Linked DNA regions of Verrucomicrobium spinosum DSM 4136 = JCM 18804. The protein of the gene in region 1 interacts with the protein of each later gene in a pairwise test. Links are inferred from orthologs where the notes say so. Each region holds a gene or a part of one and is shown in the gene's direction. Other genes may lie near its edges. The genes, in order: VSP_RS32885 and uvrA.

Region 1 (9,101 bases):
CATCCGTCAGGGCGGGATGGGAGGCGCAGGCCCGTCGGACACTGGTTTCAGGATCCGCCACCAGCCCTTCCAGCAGGGGCGCGGCATGACGGCTCGCCGCCACCTGCTGGCGGACGCTCGCCTCCGGGTCGGTCGCCAGGGAGGCGGCCTCCTTTGCCGGCAGTTTAGGATGATGAACCACCACACGACGCACCTCGGGTGCAGGATCGGTGGCGAGACGCACCACCCACTCCTGCGGCAGGCGCGAATGTCCCGCCGCGGCGGTTCTTTCGCTTACGTCTTTGGCCGCGGCATGATCTGCCACCACACCGGCATCCGTCGTGGGATCCAGCCGCCAGTCCTGGTGCTTCAGGACCGGGGTGATGAAAGGGGGCCTGCCCGTGTCACAGACGGCGGCTATTTCCTCGATTCCCGCAGGCAGGCTTCCGGTGATTTTGAGCTTCTTGGCGACGGCGGCCTCCAGGGGAGCGCCCTCTTCATCGAGCCAGCGCACCTTGCCTTTATGCATCTCACGCCGGTACTGGTCGCCCTCTTCATCCTGCCAGCGCACGAGGGATTCATGCAGGACTTTCTCCGCCGTTCCCTTGCCAGTGGCGGAGTCCGCGTTGTAAAGGTACTCCACCTTCAGATCATCGGGGTGCATGGTGGAACGGTCCGTGATAATATAGGCACGGCTCTCAAAGACGGGGCCCCAAACCTCAAAGGACCAGTCATTGTAGTCCGCATGCACGAGGCCGCTGCAGCGCAGTGAACCCAGCACCACGAGCAACTGGCGGCTGAGGATGTGATGCGCGAGCACGTCTCCGGTCACCACCAGGCTGGCGGAGTCATCCAGATCACTCAGCACGCCCCGGACAATCAGGTTGCCCCGCACGACCAGGTTGAGGTTGTTCCTGAAACCGCTGTCCACGATGAGATCCCCCTCGTGCATGTACCAGTCCCCCTCAAAGCTGTCTGCCAGATGTGAAGCATCCCCGCGGCCCCCGGGAAACAACTTGAGCAGGGCCTGCCTGGCCTCGGGAGGGAACGGCTGGAAACGCGCGGCGAGATCACGGGTCTGGACTGGAGCAGGCATGGAGATGCTGGGGGAGGCGGCAGTCGCTGGATGGGGATGCAGCAGGGCATCCAGCACCGCCACCCCCACGGCACACGCGCACACCCGGGCCAGGACGGTCTTGAGGACGGGACGAAATGCCGGGTCAGGGCGGAGCACCCCGTGGTCGGGCTTGAAGGTGGGAAGCGGACAGAACATGGTTTACCCCCTTCATGTCAAAACCCGCTGAAGTTGTGACAGGCGGACTGACACCTACACCGGGGCAAACACGCGCACGCTGGCGTGACGCCCTTTCACCGTGGTCTCAGTAATCTCCTTGAACTTCAGCTCCGAACCGGCCCGGTCCCGGGTGTCGCTGGAGAGCAGGATGTCCTCGTCATGCTTCTTGGTGAGCTGCTCGATGCGTGCGGCGAGGTTCACAGTGTCGCCAATCGCCGTGTACTCCCGCCGGTGCGGCGCGCCGATGCTGCCGATCACGGCCATGCCGGTGTGCAAGCCCACCCCCATGCGCAGTTCAGGCTCCCCGCGGGAGGTTCGACGGTGGTTGATCTCCACCAATGCGGCCTTCATGGCGAGGGCGCATCGCACCGCTCGCTCGGCATGGTTGGGCGTTGCCAGCGGCGCGCCAAAGTAGGCCATCATGCCATCGCCGATATACTTGTCCAAGGTGCCGCCATGCTCGAAGACGAGGTGCACCATGTGCTCGAAGTACTGGTTGAGCAGCTTCACGATCTCATGCGTGTCCAGCCGCTCGGAGAGGGTGGTGAAGTCCCGGAGGTCACTGAAGAGGACGGTCACCTCGCTCCACTGACCGTCGCTAAGGCCGGAAGAGCCCTTTTCGATCTCAATGGCCACTTGAGGAGAAAAGTAACGGCCCAGTCGCTCCCGCCGCACCTGCTCCTGATAGAGCGCCTCGATGGCTGCCAGACGGTTGCGTCTGGCAAAGTCGCACATGGCTGCTGCCACGAGGATCACCACCATGCCCCCCAGGGTGCCGAACGGCCCTTCTCCCGCCGCGCGATGCAAAATAAACTGCAGGGAGGCGGCCAGAATTCCCGAGAGGTAAATCTGCCAGCGCTCCAGGGAACTGGCGGCCAGCATGATGAGCGAGACAAAGATCCCGATGGTAAAGTTCCCCGCAATGCGAGGATCGGCCGGCATGGTGGCGATGAGATTCCACTGGCAGAAAAACACCATCGGCATGTCCAGGAACGGCACCGCCAGGCTGCCCAGGCGTCCTATCCGTGGTGAAAAGAAGGTGCCCACCAGCAGCGCCAGTACGATTGCCCAGTAGGCCAGCAGTATGGAGAACGTAGAAGCGCGGCCCTCAACCAACCACTGCATGCCATGGAGCCACAGTTCCAGCACCAAGAATCCCGTCACGGCCACCAGGCGGTACCAGTGAAAGGAGCGCGCATTCTTGAGCTGCTCCTGGCGCAACACCCGCAGGTAGGCCCCGCCCTCGATCGGCCCCACGCCAGTGTCTATGGCGATGTTGCTAGACTCAGCTGCTTGCGTCGTGCTCGCTTGTTCAGCCATGGTCAGGTGTTGCAGTGCCAGTTCCCATCGTCTTCAATCGTTCAGAGCCCGCCGGCCCCATGACCGTAGGAACAACAGAATCGCCGCTACCGCCGATTCTTCCATCAAACAGAAGCAGGATGTTGAAGCAAGACTTCTTTCAGAGGGATGTGCTGACGGTCGCCCGCGAGCTCGTCGGCATGGAGCTGGTATGGCATGGGTGCAGCGGCATCATTGTGGAGACAGAGGCCTACGCGGAGGTGGGCGATGCGGCCAGTCACACGGCCAGCCGCCCCAGCGCCCGGGAGTTTATGCGGGTGATGGAGCCGGGAACGGCCTACGTGTACTTCAATTATGGGATGTACTGGCTCTTCAATCTGCTGGTGAAGGGAGGCCCTCAGAACGGCTTGATCCTCATCCGCGCCCTGGAACCTCGCGAGGGGCAGGCTGAAATGCGCCAGCGTCGGGGTCGGGAGCACCCGGGGGAACTCTGCTCCGGTCCGGGGAAGCTCACCCTGGCCCTGGGCATCAGGGGCTCGGATCATGGCACCCCCATGACGGGCGCAGGTCGGCCGGGGGGCGTCGGGCTACGGGTCCCCGCTGTCCCATTGGCACCGGGGCAGGTGGTGGCGGAGGACATTCGCGTGGGGATCAGGAAGGCGGTGGACTTCAAATGGCGATTCGTGGCCGTCGGGCATGCGCATGTGAGCGTGCCTCTTGGAAAGGTGAAAGTGCCGGGGGCGACGTCCAGGAAAAGGGCAGGCCGCAAATAGTAACCGCCGGTCCGGAACCAAGCCCGGAACGGCGGCAGAGAAAGGCAAAGGGGAAGGCGTTGCGCTTCCCGCTGGCCTTACTTCTTCTTGGCGGGCTTGGCCGCATCGGCTTCGCAGCATTCGCCGCCCTTCTTGGCCTTCGCTTTGTCGGTGGAGGCGCAGCATGCCTTCTGAGCGGCGGCGGGCTTCTTGGAGTCACAGCAGGCGCTGCAGTCCTTCTTCTTCATGGAGGCGCAGGAGGCGAGGCTCAGCGTGGCCACAGCGGCGGCAAGGGAAAGAACACGGATCATAATGGCTTGGTTGGTGGATGGTTGGTGAGTTGGTATTTTTTTATCGGGGTCTGAGTGTCTCAGACCAGCAACTTAACAAAGCTGTTAAGAAGCCTCTCATGAGACGTTTCAGGTACCGCAATTATTCCACTGTGTGGACACATTTTGTCCAGAACCTTGAAACAAAAAGGCGCGTTGGGTTGCCCCACCGCGCCTGATCAAAGGGCTAAACAAGCTGGATTACTTGCCGCTGTGCACGCCCATGTCCACAGGAGCGGGAGCAGGAGCGGGCTTCTTGGAAGCGCAGGAAGCCAGGGTAAGAGCGGCGGTGGCCAGCACGAGGGCGACGAGAGTGGATTTCATGGTGATGATTTTGTTGGGGTCGTTGGTGGTACTGTTTTGCGATGCAGGTTTTCGCCATGCACCGCGCGGCGATATAACGTGAACTATTGCTTTTGCCAACTAGAAAGCAAGATCGCTGTGGGGAACAGGAAGTCGCATCTTTTCGAGGGCAACATCAACGCTTCGCGAATGCCGGGCGGCACGGTTGTCTTTTTCGGGGCAGAGAGGTGTTACATTTCGGAGGATTTGCATCCGGGACACAGTTGTGATAGGTGTTCAGGTGAGCAGCCCGTTTCAACTCAACTCGCACTACTCGCCCGAAGGAGACCAGGGCCAGGCCATCGCCAAGCTGGTGAAATCCGTCCGCGCTGGCAACCGGCACCAGACCCTCCTGGGGGTGACGGGATCGGGCAAGACCTTCACGATGGCCAACATCATCGCGCAGATCGGCAAACCGGCGTTGATCATGTCGCACAACAAGACGCTGGCGGCGCAGCTCTACTCGGAGTTCAAGAACTTCTTCCCCCACAACGCGGTCGAGTACTTCGTCAGTTACTTCGACTACTACCAGCCCGAGGCCTACATCGCACGCTCGGACACCTACATCGAGAAAGACTCCAGCATCAACGAGGAGATCGAGCGGATGCGCCTCTCCACCATGGGTGCTCTGCTCACGCGCAAGGATGTCATTGTCGTAGCCAGCGTCTCCTGCATCTACGGCTTGGGCTCGCCCGAGGACTATGAGGGCATGATGCTGCCCTTGAAGGTGGGCGATGTGATCACCCGCGAGAGCTTCCTCACCCGCCTGGTGGACATGCTCTATGAGCGCAATGACATTGCCTTCGGCCGCGGCAAGTTCCGGGCCAGGGGTGACGTCATCGAGGTCTTCCCTGCCTACCTGGAGGATGAGGCCATTCGCGTGGAGTTCTTCGGCGATGAGATCGACCGCATGAGCGTCTTTAATCCACTCACTGGCACGGCTACTGGTCAGCTGCCGGGTTACACCTTTTACCCTGCCAAGCAGTTCGTCACACCGGCAGACAAGCTGCGACGCGCCATCAAGGCCATCCGCGAGGAGCTGGACGCCCGCATCGCAGAGTTCGAGCAGCAGGGCAAGCTGCTGGAAGCCCAGCGGCTGCGCATGCGCACCGAGTATGACATCGAGATGATGCAGGAGATGGGCTTCTGCCAGGGAATTGAAAACTACAGCCGCCACCTGGCTTCCCGCGAACCCGGCAGCACCCCGGGCACCCTGCTGAGCTTCTTCCGCGATGACTTCATGCTCTTCCTGGATGAGAGCCATGTCACCGTGCCGCAGATCGGTGGCATGTACGAGGGCGACCGCTCCCGCAAGACGGTGCTGGTAGAGCACGGCTTCCGCCTGCCCAGCGCCATGGACAACCGGCCGCTGAAGTTCCCGGAGTTCATGAAGAAGATGCACCAGATCGTGTACGTGAGCGCCACGCCCGCCACGTTCGAGGTGGAGAACAGCATCGTGGGCAACACCGGCTACATCCCGCACAAGCGCGAACGCATCGGCGAGGAAGAGGGAGTGCCCGCCATGGTCCCGGGTTCGAGGTCCAAACCCATCGTCCGCATTTCCGGCAGCGCCGAGCCTTTGGAGAAGTTCGACGTCACCACGAAGGGCCGCCATCTCATCGTGGAGCAGATCATCCGCCCAACCGGGCTGCTGGACCCCATCGTCACCATGCGCCCGCTCAAGGGCCAGATTGACGAGACCATCGAGCTCTGCCGCCAGCGCATCGAGAAGAATGAGCGGGTCCTGGTGACCACCCTGACCAAGCGCACCGCCGAGGATCTCACCGACTACCTGCGGAACCTGGACCTGAAGGTTCGATACCTGCACAGTGAGATCGACGCCATCGAGCGTGTGGAGATTCTGCGCGCCCTGCGTGCCGGGGAGTTCGACATCCTCGTGGGCATCAACCTCCTGCGGGAAGGCCTCGACCTTCCCGAGGTGAGCCTTGTGTGCATCCTGGATGCGGACAAGGAAGGCTTCCTGCGCAGCGAGACCTCGCTGCTGCAGACGGCCGGACGCGCCGCCCGGCATGTGAACGGAGAGGTGGTGCTCTTTGCCGACCAGATCACGCAGAGCATCCAGGCCCTGATCAACATCAGCGCCTACCGCCGCGAACGGCAGGAAGATCACAACGAGAAGCACGGCATCACCCCGCAGACCGTGCAGCGCGCCGTGCAGGAGAGCCTGCACACCTACCAGGCCGGACGGAATGTGGAGGAAAGCATGGTCCGGGATGAGGCCGGGGGCTATGCCGTAACCGAGGTCATCCGCGAACTGGAATCCGAGATGGCCGAGGCCGCCGTGAAGCTCGAGTACGAACGTGCCGCCCTGCTCCGTGACCAGATACGCGAGCTCAAGAAACAAGCGGGCATTGAAGACACCGGCATGATGCCCGCGCAGAAGAAAGTGAAGTATGGGGTGAAAAAAGGGTCAAGGGAGAAGGGAAAAGGGAAGAGGGGGTAGGTCGGTGAGTCAGTGGGCAGTGCGTCAGTGCGTCAGTGGGTCAAGGTGTTGGGGGCGGGGTGGCGCGGGGTACCAGGCATCGGCCTGCGGATGTTTGATGGGGGCGGAGGGGTCAGGTTCGAGGAAACTTGTTGCCGAGCAGGCAGTCGTGGAAGATGCGACCCTGACCGCATGAATGCGGAACTCCAACCCTCTCCGTCCCCGCCGCTGGGTTGGAGTTCCGCGTTTACGCGGGTCAGGAAGTCTGGGTTGGCGCGATGGCGCTGGTCGAGCGCTTGGGTGGCAGGATATCACAAGAGGCGCCAAAGCGGCGGTTCCCGCACGCACTCCAAAGACGCTGCGCGTCCAGATATTGGAGGCGTATGGGTTCGAGGTGATTCTTTTGGGTCTGCGATGTCGAAGGGTGCATGTAAAGAGAGCCTTGGGGAGGATGCGTTCCTGAGCCGACTGAAGTCGGTACTCCAACCCTCTCCGTTCCCGCTGGCAGGGTTGGAGTTCCGCGTTTACGCGAGTCAGTTCGCGAGCCCCTGAGATTGCAAGAATTCGCCCTCCACAACGCCATCACACCTGTGATGTCATTCCGCCGTATGACATGATCGAAGCGGGTTGGAGTACCGACTTTAGTCGGCAGAAGCTTCGCAGTCGGTTCAATGAATCAAATAACCCTACCTCGGCCCAAAAGCGTGCCTGGCCCATGCACTTTTCCGGGCATCCTTCTGGTTTACGACGTGAACCAGCAGCTTCTGTTTCAGCTTCGCGGGCAGCACGGCCAGTCTTGTGGTCGGCCAGCCAACCAGGTATCTGGCCGCGCCTTCGAGTTGGGCCGTTGTAAAATCGTCCCGCTGCCCAACCGTCAAGAAATCCGCATCGCCGTACTGCTCCAGCATCAACCTGGGGGCTGACGCATAGTTGGAGTCTGAGGCCCAGCGGTCGTCCTGAGCATACCAGGTAAAGAGAGACAGGATGCGGTCCTCTGCTTGGGGGAACTGCTTCGCCAGAGGCACCTGCAGCTTCTTCAGATCTCTCTTCTCACCCTCTGCTTGCCAGGCCACCCAAACTGGCCGGATTGACCCTGGCATACCAGCCAGCCACCGGGCTTCTTTTTCGGCATAAAAATTCCTCTCCTTCTCCTCCATCTCATAGCTGCTATCCGAAAGAGGCACACGGCCCGCATCGAGCAGCGAGTTGAAGTACTCGGGTGAAGCCGTCAGCCCAACGGAGGAAAGCCGTTCCTGGTCACGATAGACGTCGATCCTTACACACTCGAAGCAGATCACGAGATCATAGTGATGCTCCCTTGTCGTTACTCTGAGGGCATGTCTGGGGGCGAAGCAGAACGCCAGTCGATCATGGCCTTCGGCAACCCCCTTTTTGATCAAACGGAATGCCGTCGCAGTTTGCTCCCAAGTCAGTGTGGTGTCACCCAGGACCCGTTCGTTGTGCAGACGCTCATGCTGCGGCAGCATTTCTCCCGTAGGTTCTAGGGAATACAGTTTCGCCGTCTTCGCCGCCTCGAACGCCGCCACCACTTCAGTGGGAAGCGAGTCCGGGACCTGGATGTCTTCCGCGACTGCCGGATGCGGAAACACGAGCCCCACGCAAATCCATCCGACGAAGTGAAGGCAATAATGCTTCACGATAGCTGACACATTCATAGGGCGGGAAGGGTTGGGCGATTTGTTCGGACTCGCGTCCATCCCATCAGGTTTTCTCCATGAAATCAAGCATCAGGCGTGCGGATGGATGTCTCTCACAAGACCGCACCTCACAAAAAAACCAGGCAACCCTCGCAGGCTGCCCGGTTCTCAAATGATCTGCTGCCTGCTCAGCTTACTGCGCAGCGGCCACGACGTTCTCGGCGGTGATGCCGAGTTCGCTCATGACGACATTGCCGGGGGCGCTGAGGCCGAAGCGGTCGATGGCGATGATCTTGCCTTCGGTGCCGACGTATTTCCACCAGAGGGCGGAAACACCGGCCTCAATGGCGACGCGCTTGGTGACTGCGGGGGGCAGCACTTCATCGCGATAAGCCTGGGGCTGACGGTCGAAACGCTCAAAGCAGGGAAGGCTGACAACGCGGACGCCTTCGCCAAGCTGCTTGGCGGCATCCACGGCGTGCTGCACTTCGGAGCCGGTGGCGAGAAGGATGGTCTTCAGCGTGCCAGTTTCCTTCACGAGCACGTAGCCACCCTTGAGGGTGCCTTCGCGGCGGACGGAGGCAGGGGTGCCGCCCTGGTTGGGCAGGTCCTGACGGGAGAGGGCCAGAAGGGTGGGGCCGTCGTTGCGGCTGTAGGCGGCGGCGAAAGCGGCGGCGCACTCCTCGCTGTCGCCCGGGCGGATGACATCCAGGTTCGGAATCACACGCAGACCGCTGACGGTCTCCACCGGCTGGTGGGTCGGGCCGTCTTCGCCCACGCCCACGGAGTCGTGCGTGAAGATGTAGGCCACGGGGAGCTTGGACAGAGCGGCCAGACGAATGCTTGGGCGGCAATAGTCGGCGAACACCAGGAAGGTGGCACCGCTGACGCGGAAGAGGCCGTCATAGGCCACGCCGTTGCAAATGGCACCCATGGCGTGCTCACGAATGCCGAACCAGATGTTTCGGCCGGTCGGGTTCGCGGCTGAGTAGTCGCCACCGTCCT
Region 2 (9,636 bases), 4.3 Mb from region 1 along the record:
CGAAGAACAGCAGCCCGAGAAAGAAGATGGTACCCAGGCCGAGCAGACGCAGCACCCGCTCCGGGGCCATCCGCTGGTCCGCCAACGCCCCCACCGCCAAGGGTGACAGCAGCGCGGCAGAGGCGTTGCAGGCAAAGGTGTAGGGCACCAAGCTCTCCAGTCCGTGGGCCTTGAGCACACTGGGAAAGTTCACACTCCAGAGCCCCAAGGCGGCCGCGTTGAGTGCATAGAGGGCACACAAGCGCTTTGTTCCTGGAGCACCTTTTCCGAACATTCCCCTCCTTCATCGCTTTGCCCGGGCTTGCCTGCAATGCAAATTCTGCAAGCCGCCATCAACATTGGCGTATCGTTGGAGTGCCCCGCCCGAGACCTTCATCTCATCCCGCCACCCTGCGGCGCTGGCCCCTCACCCTCAGGGCGGGATCCCCGTTCCTGCTCCTGCTGGGCCTGAGCCATGCCGACCCGCCACCTCCCACCTTGAAACCCCACCCCAAGGCCGTGGCAAACATCCATGCTCCGGGCGAGGTGGATCGACCAGAGCTGGTGCCATTCATCGTGTCTGATCCCTCCAAACTCCCGGGCATCGTGGTGGATGAGACCGCCGCCGAACTGGTGGGCGACTGGCAGTACTCCACCCATACCCCACCCTTCATCGGCCTGGGCTACCTCCACGACATGAAGGCGGGCAAAGGCACCAAGTCCGTCACCTTCACCCCGGATCTGCCCAAGGCGGGTCGGTATGAGGTGCGAGTCGCCCATTGTTACAACGTCCGCCGTGCGACCAACACCCCGGTGACCATCCACCATGCCGGGGGTGACACCCTCGTTCGGATCAATCAGCAGGAAGAGCCAGCCCATGACCGGCTCTTTCGCAGTCTGGGCGTCTTTGAATTCACCGCAGGGAAGTCCGGCTTCGTACGGATCAGCACCGAGGGCACCGATCCCACCAAGGTGGTGGTGGCAGATGCCGTCCAGTTTCTTCCCGTCCCAGAGACCCCGCCCCGGCCATAAGCGCTTGGAGCTTGCCCGGAGTCCCTGAATCCGATTGAATCCCCGCCTCCCGACTGTCCCTCACTTTTTTCCTCGCTCCCTTCCACCCATGCCCCTTCCTCTGCATCACCTCCGCGCTGGCATCATTGGCACCGGTTTCATCGCCCCCGTCCATATCGAGGCCCTGAAACGCCTGGGCGTCCAGATCACCGCGATCAGCGGCTCCACCAAGGGCACCCGGGCTCTGGCGGATCAATGGGGTGTCCCCGAGGTGTACGGTGACTACGACTACCAGAGCCTGATCCACTCCCCCAATGTGGACGTCGTGCACATCACCTCTCCCAACCGCGTGCATGTGGAGCAGTCGCTGGCAGCTCTCGCCGCGGGCAAGCATGTGGTGTGTGAGAAACCCCTCGGCATGACCACGGAGGAGACCGCCAAAGTGGTGGCCGCCGCAGCCGCCAGCGATCGCGTCTTTGCCGTGAACTATCTCTGCCGCTTCTACCCGGCCATCCTCCAGATGCGCGCCATGGTGCAGCGCGGTGAGCTCGGCCGCATTATCCACGTGCAGGGGCATTTCTTTCAGGACTGGCTGCTCAAGGAGACGGACTACAACTGGCGTGTGCTCTCCAGCGAGGGCGGCAAACTGCGGGCCGTGGGCGACATCGGCACGCACTGGATCGACGCCGTTTCCTTTATCCTCGGGGCCCGGGCGGAGTCCGTCTTTGCCACACTGGAAACCTTTCACAAAACGCGCTACCGGCCCACCGGCGAGGTGCAGACCTTCACCTCCCAGGTCGATCCCGCCAATATGGTCCCGTATGAAGTGGATACCGAGGACTTCGGCAGCGTGCTGCTGAAGTTCGGCGACGCTGATCATGGTCATGTGTCCGGCACGCATGCGAACTGCGCCATCTCCCAGGTGGCCGCGGGCTGGAAGTGCAGCCTCTACATGGGCATCTACGGCACCAAAGGCAGCGTGCAGTGGGAGTTCCAGCAGCCCAACGAAATCCAGGCCGGGTATCGCGACCAACCCAATCAGGTTCTCACCCGTAACACCGCCGGATTCGACAAAGATGTGGCGAACTTCACCGACAACCCTGGCGGCCATGCCGAGGGCTTCCCGGATGGGCACAAAATGCACTACCGCGCCGTGTACGAGCACATTGCCAGTGGCAAGACCACTCCGGTGCTCTACGCCACCGCCGATGACGGCCACCATGAGGTGAAGCTCTGCGAGGCCATCCTGCAGAGCAGTGAGAAGCAGACATGGGTGGGGGTGTAACTGGTCGAAAAAGGTCGCTCCTCGGCTTGGCAGCTGGCGTTTGCAGCTGTTGATAGAAGATTCACGCCAACGGCGTGAGACAAAATGCCCCGGGGTCAGACCGCGAAGCCGTCGCCACCCCGGGGTAGCGATGCAAACTCAATAGAACTCCAAGGGAGTTCAACAAACGATCCACATCACCTGGAGGCAGTGTGTCAGGGTGGACCATTACCCCAGGGATGTCATCCTCACGCCCACTGCCTCTGACGGATCGACACCACCGGCTGAAGAAGGCCACTTGGAAGGACCAAGTGCCACAAGCTCGCGAAAACGGTGTCGAGCCACCGTACTCCAAGACGCTGGCGCGTTTCGAGACGCACCAGTCGATCTGCCACTCCGGTTCTAGGGGGCAACCCCCTGCTCCAGAATCTCTTCCAAGGCAGGCGTGAGAGGTTCCTCGGGATCGTAGATGCCGCTGAACCAGGATTCCAGCCAGCTGATCACCACGCCGCCGCCCAGGAAGATCGCACCAAAGAAGGCCAGGTTGATCAGAAACATGGCGAGACCACCGACGGCGAATTTGCCATCCCTTTCCAGCAAGGCTCCGGAGAGAAGGATCACAGGGACGGCTGGCAGCACATTGCTAAAGGGAATGGGCAGCGGCAGCAGGAGCAGACACCCACACGCGAAGATGATGGCACCGTACAAGTGCTGGAACACCGGTGGATCCACCAGCACCGACCACCGCACACGGAGCATCTTCTCCAGGCCACGCACCGCCTTCTGACTGGCCCCGAGGATGCGACCCGCCATCTTCGGGGAGAGCTCCACATTCAACACCCGGTCTGGCAGCCACGGTTCTTTCCTCAGCGCCAGACGCAGGCCAATGATGGCAATGACCGCGCCAAAGGGCGTAGAGAGCCCTAGCAGAGGTATGGGCATGCAGAAAGGCAGTGCCAGCAGGATCAGCAGCATCAGATAGGTGCCGCCATGCAGCACCTCAATGATGTCCCGCAGGCGGATGGACCGCTCCCCCATCGACAACAAGACCGCCCCGATCTGCTCCGACAGTGCCGGATGCTTCTTGGGTTGGGCGTCAGCAGACTCAGAGGCCGCCGGGATGCTTGGCAGGGGGGACGTGGGCATCACTTCTGAGGTGCCACACGCACGGACAGGTTGCCAACAGAATTATTCCCCCCAGCAGCCACCGCGTGTCACGATCCAGTCACGTCACCCGACAGAGAGCTGGTGAAATTTGCCGTTCAGGACTCGTCCAGAAAGGCTGACAGCTTCTCCTTGAGTTCGTTTCTTGCGCGGAAGAGCAGGCTCTTCACGGCCGAGAGAGACATGCCGAGGATCTCGCAGATCTCTTCATAGGGCATGTCCGCATCTTTGCGCAGGCTCACTGCCAGGCGTTGCTTTTCCGGCAGGCTTTGGATGGCACGGTCGATTGCGGTCTCCATTTCCCCCTGGGCGACCACATTGTCAGGATTCTGCCTGGGTGAGGTGGCATGCTCCCGATGGTGTTCCTCCTGATCCTCCTCCATGGAGACCTCCTTCTTCCGCCCACGACGCCGCATCTCATTGAAGACGAGATTCCGCGCAATCGTAAAGAGCCAGGTGGTGAATTTCGCACTGGGCTCGTAGCGGGCGGCGGAGCGCCACACTCGCACAAAGACCTGCTGCGCGATGTCGTGCGCATCGTCCATGTTGTTCAGCATCCGGGCCACGGTGCCGATCACGGCACGCTGATGCATCTCCACCAGTTGTTCAAAAGCCCGCATGTCTCCTTCCTTCACCCTGAGCATCAGTCGCACACTCTCCTCGTCCGCGGAGGCATCCACGGCAGGTTGGGGTGTTGCGGGTGTCGGAGTCCATTCCGGCATGTTCCAAGCTAGTAAGGCTGGGACGGTTCGCAAGGTCAGGGTGGACATGGACATCGTAAACACACGGTGTTTGAGAAGGTTGCGCCGATATTTCAGAACTTTTTGACCTCCCGCCCGGCACTGTGCCTTGATGCCGCCCCCCTTCCGGTGGATGTTGACAATCCCCTGCCCCATGAATTCCCGCCCTGTAGCAGAAAACATCATCCGCGTGCGGGGTGCCCGGCAGCACAACCTGCGCAATGTGGATGTGGACATCCCCCGAGGCCAGCTTGTGGTGCTCACCGGAGTCAGCGGTTCCGGCAAGTCCTCCCTGGCGTTCGATACACTCTACGCCGAGGGCCAGCGCCGCTATGTGCAGAGCCTCTCCGCCTATGCACGGCAGTTCCTGGACCAGCTCGACAAGCCGGATGTGGACTTCATTGACGGCCTGTCACCTGCCGTGGCCATCGAGCAGCGCACCGTGGCGCACAATCCCCGCTCCACGATCGCGACCGTCACTGAAATCTACGACTACCTGCGCGTCCTCTACGCAGCCGCCGGGCAGCCGCACGATCCCACCACGGGCGTGCGCCTGCGGAAAATGACCTCCGCCGAGATCGCCGAGGAGATCCTGACCCTGCCTGAAGGAACCCGGGCCATCGTCCTGGCACCCGCCGTCGATCACGAGAAAGGCGACTTCCGCGGCCTCTTTGAGAAACTACAGCGCCAGGGATTCGTCCGTGTGCGGCTGGATGGCGAGATCCTGGAGCTGGATGAGAAACTCCGCACACCCCGGGCCGAGCCCCATTCCATCGAGATCGTGGTGGATCGGCTCGTCATCCGGGAAGGCGTACGCACCCGCCTCATGGAGGCGCTCGAAACAGCGCTCAAATGGAACCCGCGAGAGGTGCGCTTTCTCACCGGTCCAGGCGAGGCCGGGGAGGTCCGCACCTTCACCACCGCCTATGCCAACCCCGAGACGGGGCTGGTGCTGGAAGACTTCACCCCCAAGCACTTCTCGTTCAACACCCACCTGGGAGCCTGTCCCGCCTGTGAAGGTGTGGGAGCCCTCATGGCGGCGGACCCGCATCTGCTCGTGCCAGACGAGTCCAAAACCCTGGCGGAAGGGGCGGTGAAGACATGGTGGACGCGGCAACCGCGTCTGAAAGCCCTGCATGACCGCGCCGTGGAGGGCCTGGCCGGACACTTCGGCGCCGATATGAACACGCCGTTTAAAAAACTACCGGCTGCCTTCAAGGAAGCCCTCTTCCAGGGTACGGGCAAAACAGCCGTACCCACTGGCTGGAAGCTCGATGGGAACAAACGCAGTCTGGCCAAACCTTTTGAAGGCCTGGTACCGCAGGTGGAGCGCATGTACGCAGAGACCAGGACGGACAAGCTGCGGTCCATGCTGGCTCGTTTCATGAACCCGCTGCCGTGCAAGACCTGTCAAGGCCGCCGCCTGCGCCCGGAGGTGCTGGCCGTACTGCTGGGTACCGCAGCCACGACACCGCGGCCCCAGCTCAACATTCATGACATCACCCGCTTGGCCATCCGCGATGCGATCCCCTGGGTGAGAGAACTGGTGCTGACCGATCTACAGCGCACCTACTGCGAGGAACTTCAAAAGGAGATCCTCAAGCGTCTGGACTTCCTGGATCAAGTGGGCCTCGGCTATCTTTCACTGGATCGGGAGAGCGGCAGCCTCTCCGGCGGCGAGGCCCAGCGCATCCGCCTGGCCACTCAGATAGGGGCCGGTCTCGCGGGCGTCCTCTATGTGTTGGATGAGCCCAGCATCGGCCTCCACCCGGCCGACAACGAGCGCCTCATCGGCACGCTCAAGCGTCTGCGGGATCTGGGCAACTCCGTGCTCGTTGTCGAGCATGATGAGGACACCATGCGGGCCGCGGACTGGATCATCGAGCTGGGTCCCGGTGCCGGGCCGCTGGGAGGCCGTATCATCGCAGAGGGCACCCCCGCCCAGGTCATGCGGAATGAGCACTCCACCACAGGAGCCTATCTGGACCACCGCATCTCCATTCCGGTGCCCCGCACCCGCATCCCCTGGCGCGGATCGCAGAAACAACTCCTCGTGGATGAATCCGCCTCCCATCGGGACGAGCCAGACTGCATCACCATCCACGGTGCCCGGGAGCACAATCTGCGGAACGTCACCGTCTCCTTCCCCCTCGGCAGTTTCGTTTGCGTGACCGGCCCCTCCGGCAGCGGGAAGTCCTCCCTGGTAGATGCCATTCTGCGGCGCGCCCTCATGCGGCACTTCTACAACGCCAAGGACGAGCCCGGTGAGCATGACCATCTCTCCGGGCTGCATGGCGTGGACAAGGTGGTGGTCATCGACCAGTCTCCCATCGGCCGCAGTCCGCGCTCCAACCCCGCCACCTATGCCGGGGCCTTCACGCCCATCCGGGATCTCTTTGCCCAGCTCCCCTCCGCCCGGGTTCGCGGGTATGACTCCAGCCGCTTCAGCTTCAACGTCGCCGGGGGCCGTTGTGAGAAGTGTGGCGGAGATGGTGTGCTCACGATTGACATGCACTTCCTCAGCGACGTGCAGGTCACGTGCGATCAGTGTCAGGGCCGCCGTTACAATGCAGAGACCCTGGAGATCACCTACAAAGGGCGCAGCATCTCCGAGGTGCTGGAGATGACCGTGGCCGAGGCCTGCCGCTTCTTTGACCGTCAGCCCAACATCTTCCCCAAGCTGCATGCGCTGGAACAGGTCGGTCTGGGCTATGTGAAGCTCGGCCAGAGCGGGGCCACCCTCTCTGGCGGCGAAGCCCAGCGCGTGAAACTCGCCGCAGAACTGGCGAAAAAAGCCACCGGGCGCACCCTCTACCTGCTGGATGAGCCCACCACTGGACTCCACTTTGCGGATATTCAGACGCTGCTGGGAGTGCTCACAAAACTCCGCGACGCGGGCAACACCCTCATCGTCATCGAGCACAATCTGGACGTCATCAAGTGTGCCGACTGGGTCATCGACCTCGGCCCCGGTGGGGGCAGTGAGGGCGGCATGATCGTGGCTGAAGGCACCCCGGAAAAGCTGGCCGCCAACAAGGCCAGCCCCACCGGGAGATTTCTTCGTCAGGTGCTAACACCCGCCCCCACCAGCAAGTCCAGCAAATCCTCCACGGTGTAACCGCCATAGCCACAAAGGCTGAGTAGAAGACACACGCGCCTTCACCCACTGCCATCGCTATGAACGTCACCCGAACCCAGTCGCAGCAGCATCTCAATCCAGGCCATGCCCCCCAGCAGGACCAGCCGGGCGGCATCAAGATCAGCCCTAATGGCACGGCCCGCGCCTCCCAGCAGACCGTAGTGGACAGCATCAACACCCGCCTGGGCGGGGACCGAGTCTCCACCGAAAATCTGCTGAGCCGCGTGGGCATCAAGACCGCGATCGGCCGGGCCTCCCGCTATGCGAATCTCAAGGACGGGGTACTGCGCCTGGCCCTCCGGATCAACAACCATCTCGCCCCAGATCCTGCGATCGGCAGCAATCACAAGGCCGCCATCCGACTGGGGGAACAATACCACCAGCTCAAGTCCCAGGGCGCTCCAGACACGGAGCTTCTTCCAGTATTGAACCAGCTAAAGGTCAAGTTGGAGATCATTCAACAGCATCGCGGGGGCGAAGGTCATGGCGATGCCGGCCCCGTCGCGGAGATGATCCGGTTCGTGGAAAGTGAGATCCAGACCCTGCCCTGCAGGCACCTCGAAGAGGCTGACCGGCTTGCCGTGATGTTGCAAGAACAGGAGCATGAAGGTGCCCCCGTTGAGCACAGGGTGGAAACCCTCCGCTCCCTGAAGCTGCACCTGGAGGGCGCCAATCCTCAGGGCACCAACAACGAGCTCAACCTCCGCCTAGCCGAGGCCCACCGGCAACTCGTGCCGTTGGAGAACTACCAACCTCTGGACAAGCAACTCCAGGATGCGGGTGGCCGCCTTCGACCCACGCATGTGGAAAGGGGCGATGAGTTTGCCACGGCCAAGCAGGAGATCTTCTTTGCAAAACTCGGTGAGGATCCTGACCGCATGAACGCCCAGGGCGGAATCAACCAGGAGATCCAGAGCTTCTCTCGCGACCGGCTCAAGCACGTCACCACACACGAGCGCACCGGTTTTGACTCCGCCGCAGAGGCCTTCCGCCAGCAATCACATCAAGTGACACCGCACACTGATGTGGTGCTTGGCCAGGACGCGCCTCCCCTATTGGAAGAATCCAGCTTCAAGCATGTTTCACGGGAGACCCTTCAGTCGGACACCTTCCAGAGCCTGGGACGACTCCTTCAGGAAGCCGTCGCCAATCGCGACGATGACGCACTTGAACATCTCTCCAAGACGCTGGGTGAACTCATGGCCCGGGACCTTCGTCAGCTGACGGAGGATCAGCAACTCGGCTTCATCACCTCCAAAGGACCCACCTTCAAACAAGACCTGCACCGCGCGCTCGCCACCACCCTTGGCGACGGGCGGGATGCTCTGGGAGCCTCATTTGACACGGCCCCATATCGGGTGCAGCTCTTCATCAACAAGGCCTACACAGCCGCGGTGAGCCAGCTCTCCAATCACATGGTGGATCCGGAGACTTGCGTGCTCAACGGCCGCATTTATCATCGCGTTGACTACTTGAACCACGGGGACCTCGGCATCGTGGACCTCTACGAAGCCCGCTGGACGGAAGTCGAGGACGGGAAGGAGGTGGAGAAGACAGAACGCATCGTGCTGAAGTACCCCACCATCGCGAACATGCCGATGCTGGATGAGGAGACCGCCCAGCCCTTCTTTGAGATCTCCGCCCGGGAGGCGCGCAGCCACCAGCTCGCCCATGGTGCGGGCCATCCCAACATTGTGGGGTACAAAGGAGCCTTTCTCTCCCCCAACGGGCTTGTCTTCCTGGCCATGGAACTGGCCCCCGGGGGAGACGTCGCCAAGGTCGGCACCCGCATCACGGAGGCCGAGGACCGCGGCCACATCACCCCAGAGTCCGCCAACCTCGCCCGGTTGACCCTGCTGCGCGACATGCTGCAAGGCATGCAACACGTTCAGGAGACCCGAGGCATGCTGCACCTCGACATCAAGCCGGAAAACTTCCTGGTGGGTGAGGACGGTCGCGCCAAGGTGGCCGACTTCGGATTCTCCCTCCAGGGCACCTCGCAGCGATTCCAGGGGAAGCCCATCGATAACACCCTGCACCTGGCACCGGAGGTCCTAGCGTCGTCCCGTGCCATTGAGTCCGGAGCACCCTTGCCCGGCGAGGAGGAAGGCTTCGTGGTCACCGGAAAGTCTGACACCTGGGCTCTGGGCATCACCGCTTTCCAGCTCTTCCATGGCAATCAGCACCTCTTTGCGACCTTGAGCAAGGAGGACCCCAACTATCAGCAGCAGGTGTACAATGAAGTTTTGCAGTTCGGCACCGATTCTGACCATACCGCCCGCCCCCTGGGCACCGATGGCTCGGGCAATCTTCTCGGTCTGGGTGTCGGCACGTTGGAC

Evidence for each region.
Region 2: the proteins of VSP_RS32885 (region 1) and uvrA interact in binary tests that used the Escherichia coli proteins (3 or more experiments, as listed by UniProt). The link is inferred for Verrucomicrobium spinosum DSM 4136 = JCM 18804 from one-to-one orthologs.

What each region holds. Positions count from the first base shown.
Region 1 is NZ_ABIZ01000001.1:8,166,029-8,175,129, forward strand. What follows is about bases 3,838-6,847. They hold VSP_RS32885 (excinuclease ABC subunit UvrB), read left to right. Parts: upstream 3,838-4,236; coding sequence 4,237-6,459; downstream 6,460-6,847. Other genes in these bases: VSP_RS43720 (hypothetical protein), read right to left, coding at 3,855-3,977. In the rest of the region: VSP_RS32860 (hypothetical protein), read right to left, coding at 1-1,252; VSP_RS38620 (adenylate/guanylate cyclase domain-containing protein), read right to left, coding at 1,307-2,593; VSP_RS38625 (DNA-3-methyladenine glycosylase), read left to right, coding at 2,713-3,345; VSP_RS32875 (hypothetical protein), read right to left, coding at 3,423-3,635; VSP_RS32890 (hypothetical protein), read right to left, coding at 7,125-8,114; tkt (transketolase), read right to left, coding at 8,290-9,101. UniProt on the Escherichia coli protein: The UvrABC repair system catalyzes the recognition and processing of DNA lesions. A damage recognition complex composed of 2 UvrA and 2 UvrB subunits scans DNA for abnormalities.
Region 2 is NZ_ABIZ01000001.1:3,906,460-3,916,095, reverse strand. Bases 3,932-7,476 are described here. They hold uvrA (excinuclease ABC subunit UvrA), read left to right. Parts: upstream 3,932-4,312; coding sequence 4,313-7,276; downstream 7,277-7,476. Other genes in these bases: VSP_RS15740 (protein kinase domain-containing protein), read left to right, coding at 7,336-7,476; VSP_RS15750 (RNA polymerase sigma factor), read right to left, coding at 3,932-4,188. Outside these bases: VSP_RS15770 (MFS transporter), read right to left, coding at 1-274; VSP_RS15765 (golvesin C-terminal-like domain-containing protein), read left to right, coding at 355-1,011; VSP_RS15760 (Gfo/Idh/MocA family protein), read left to right, coding at 1,100-2,275; VSP_RS35705 (exopolysaccharide biosynthesis protein), read right to left, coding at 2,657-3,400; more of VSP_RS15750, read right to left, coding at 3,517-3,931; more of VSP_RS15740, read left to right, coding at 7,477-9,636. UniProt on the Escherichia coli protein: The UvrABC repair system catalyzes the recognition and processing of DNA lesions. UvrA is an ATPase and a DNA-binding protein. A damage recognition complex composed of 2 UvrA and 2 UvrB subunits scans DNA for abnormalities.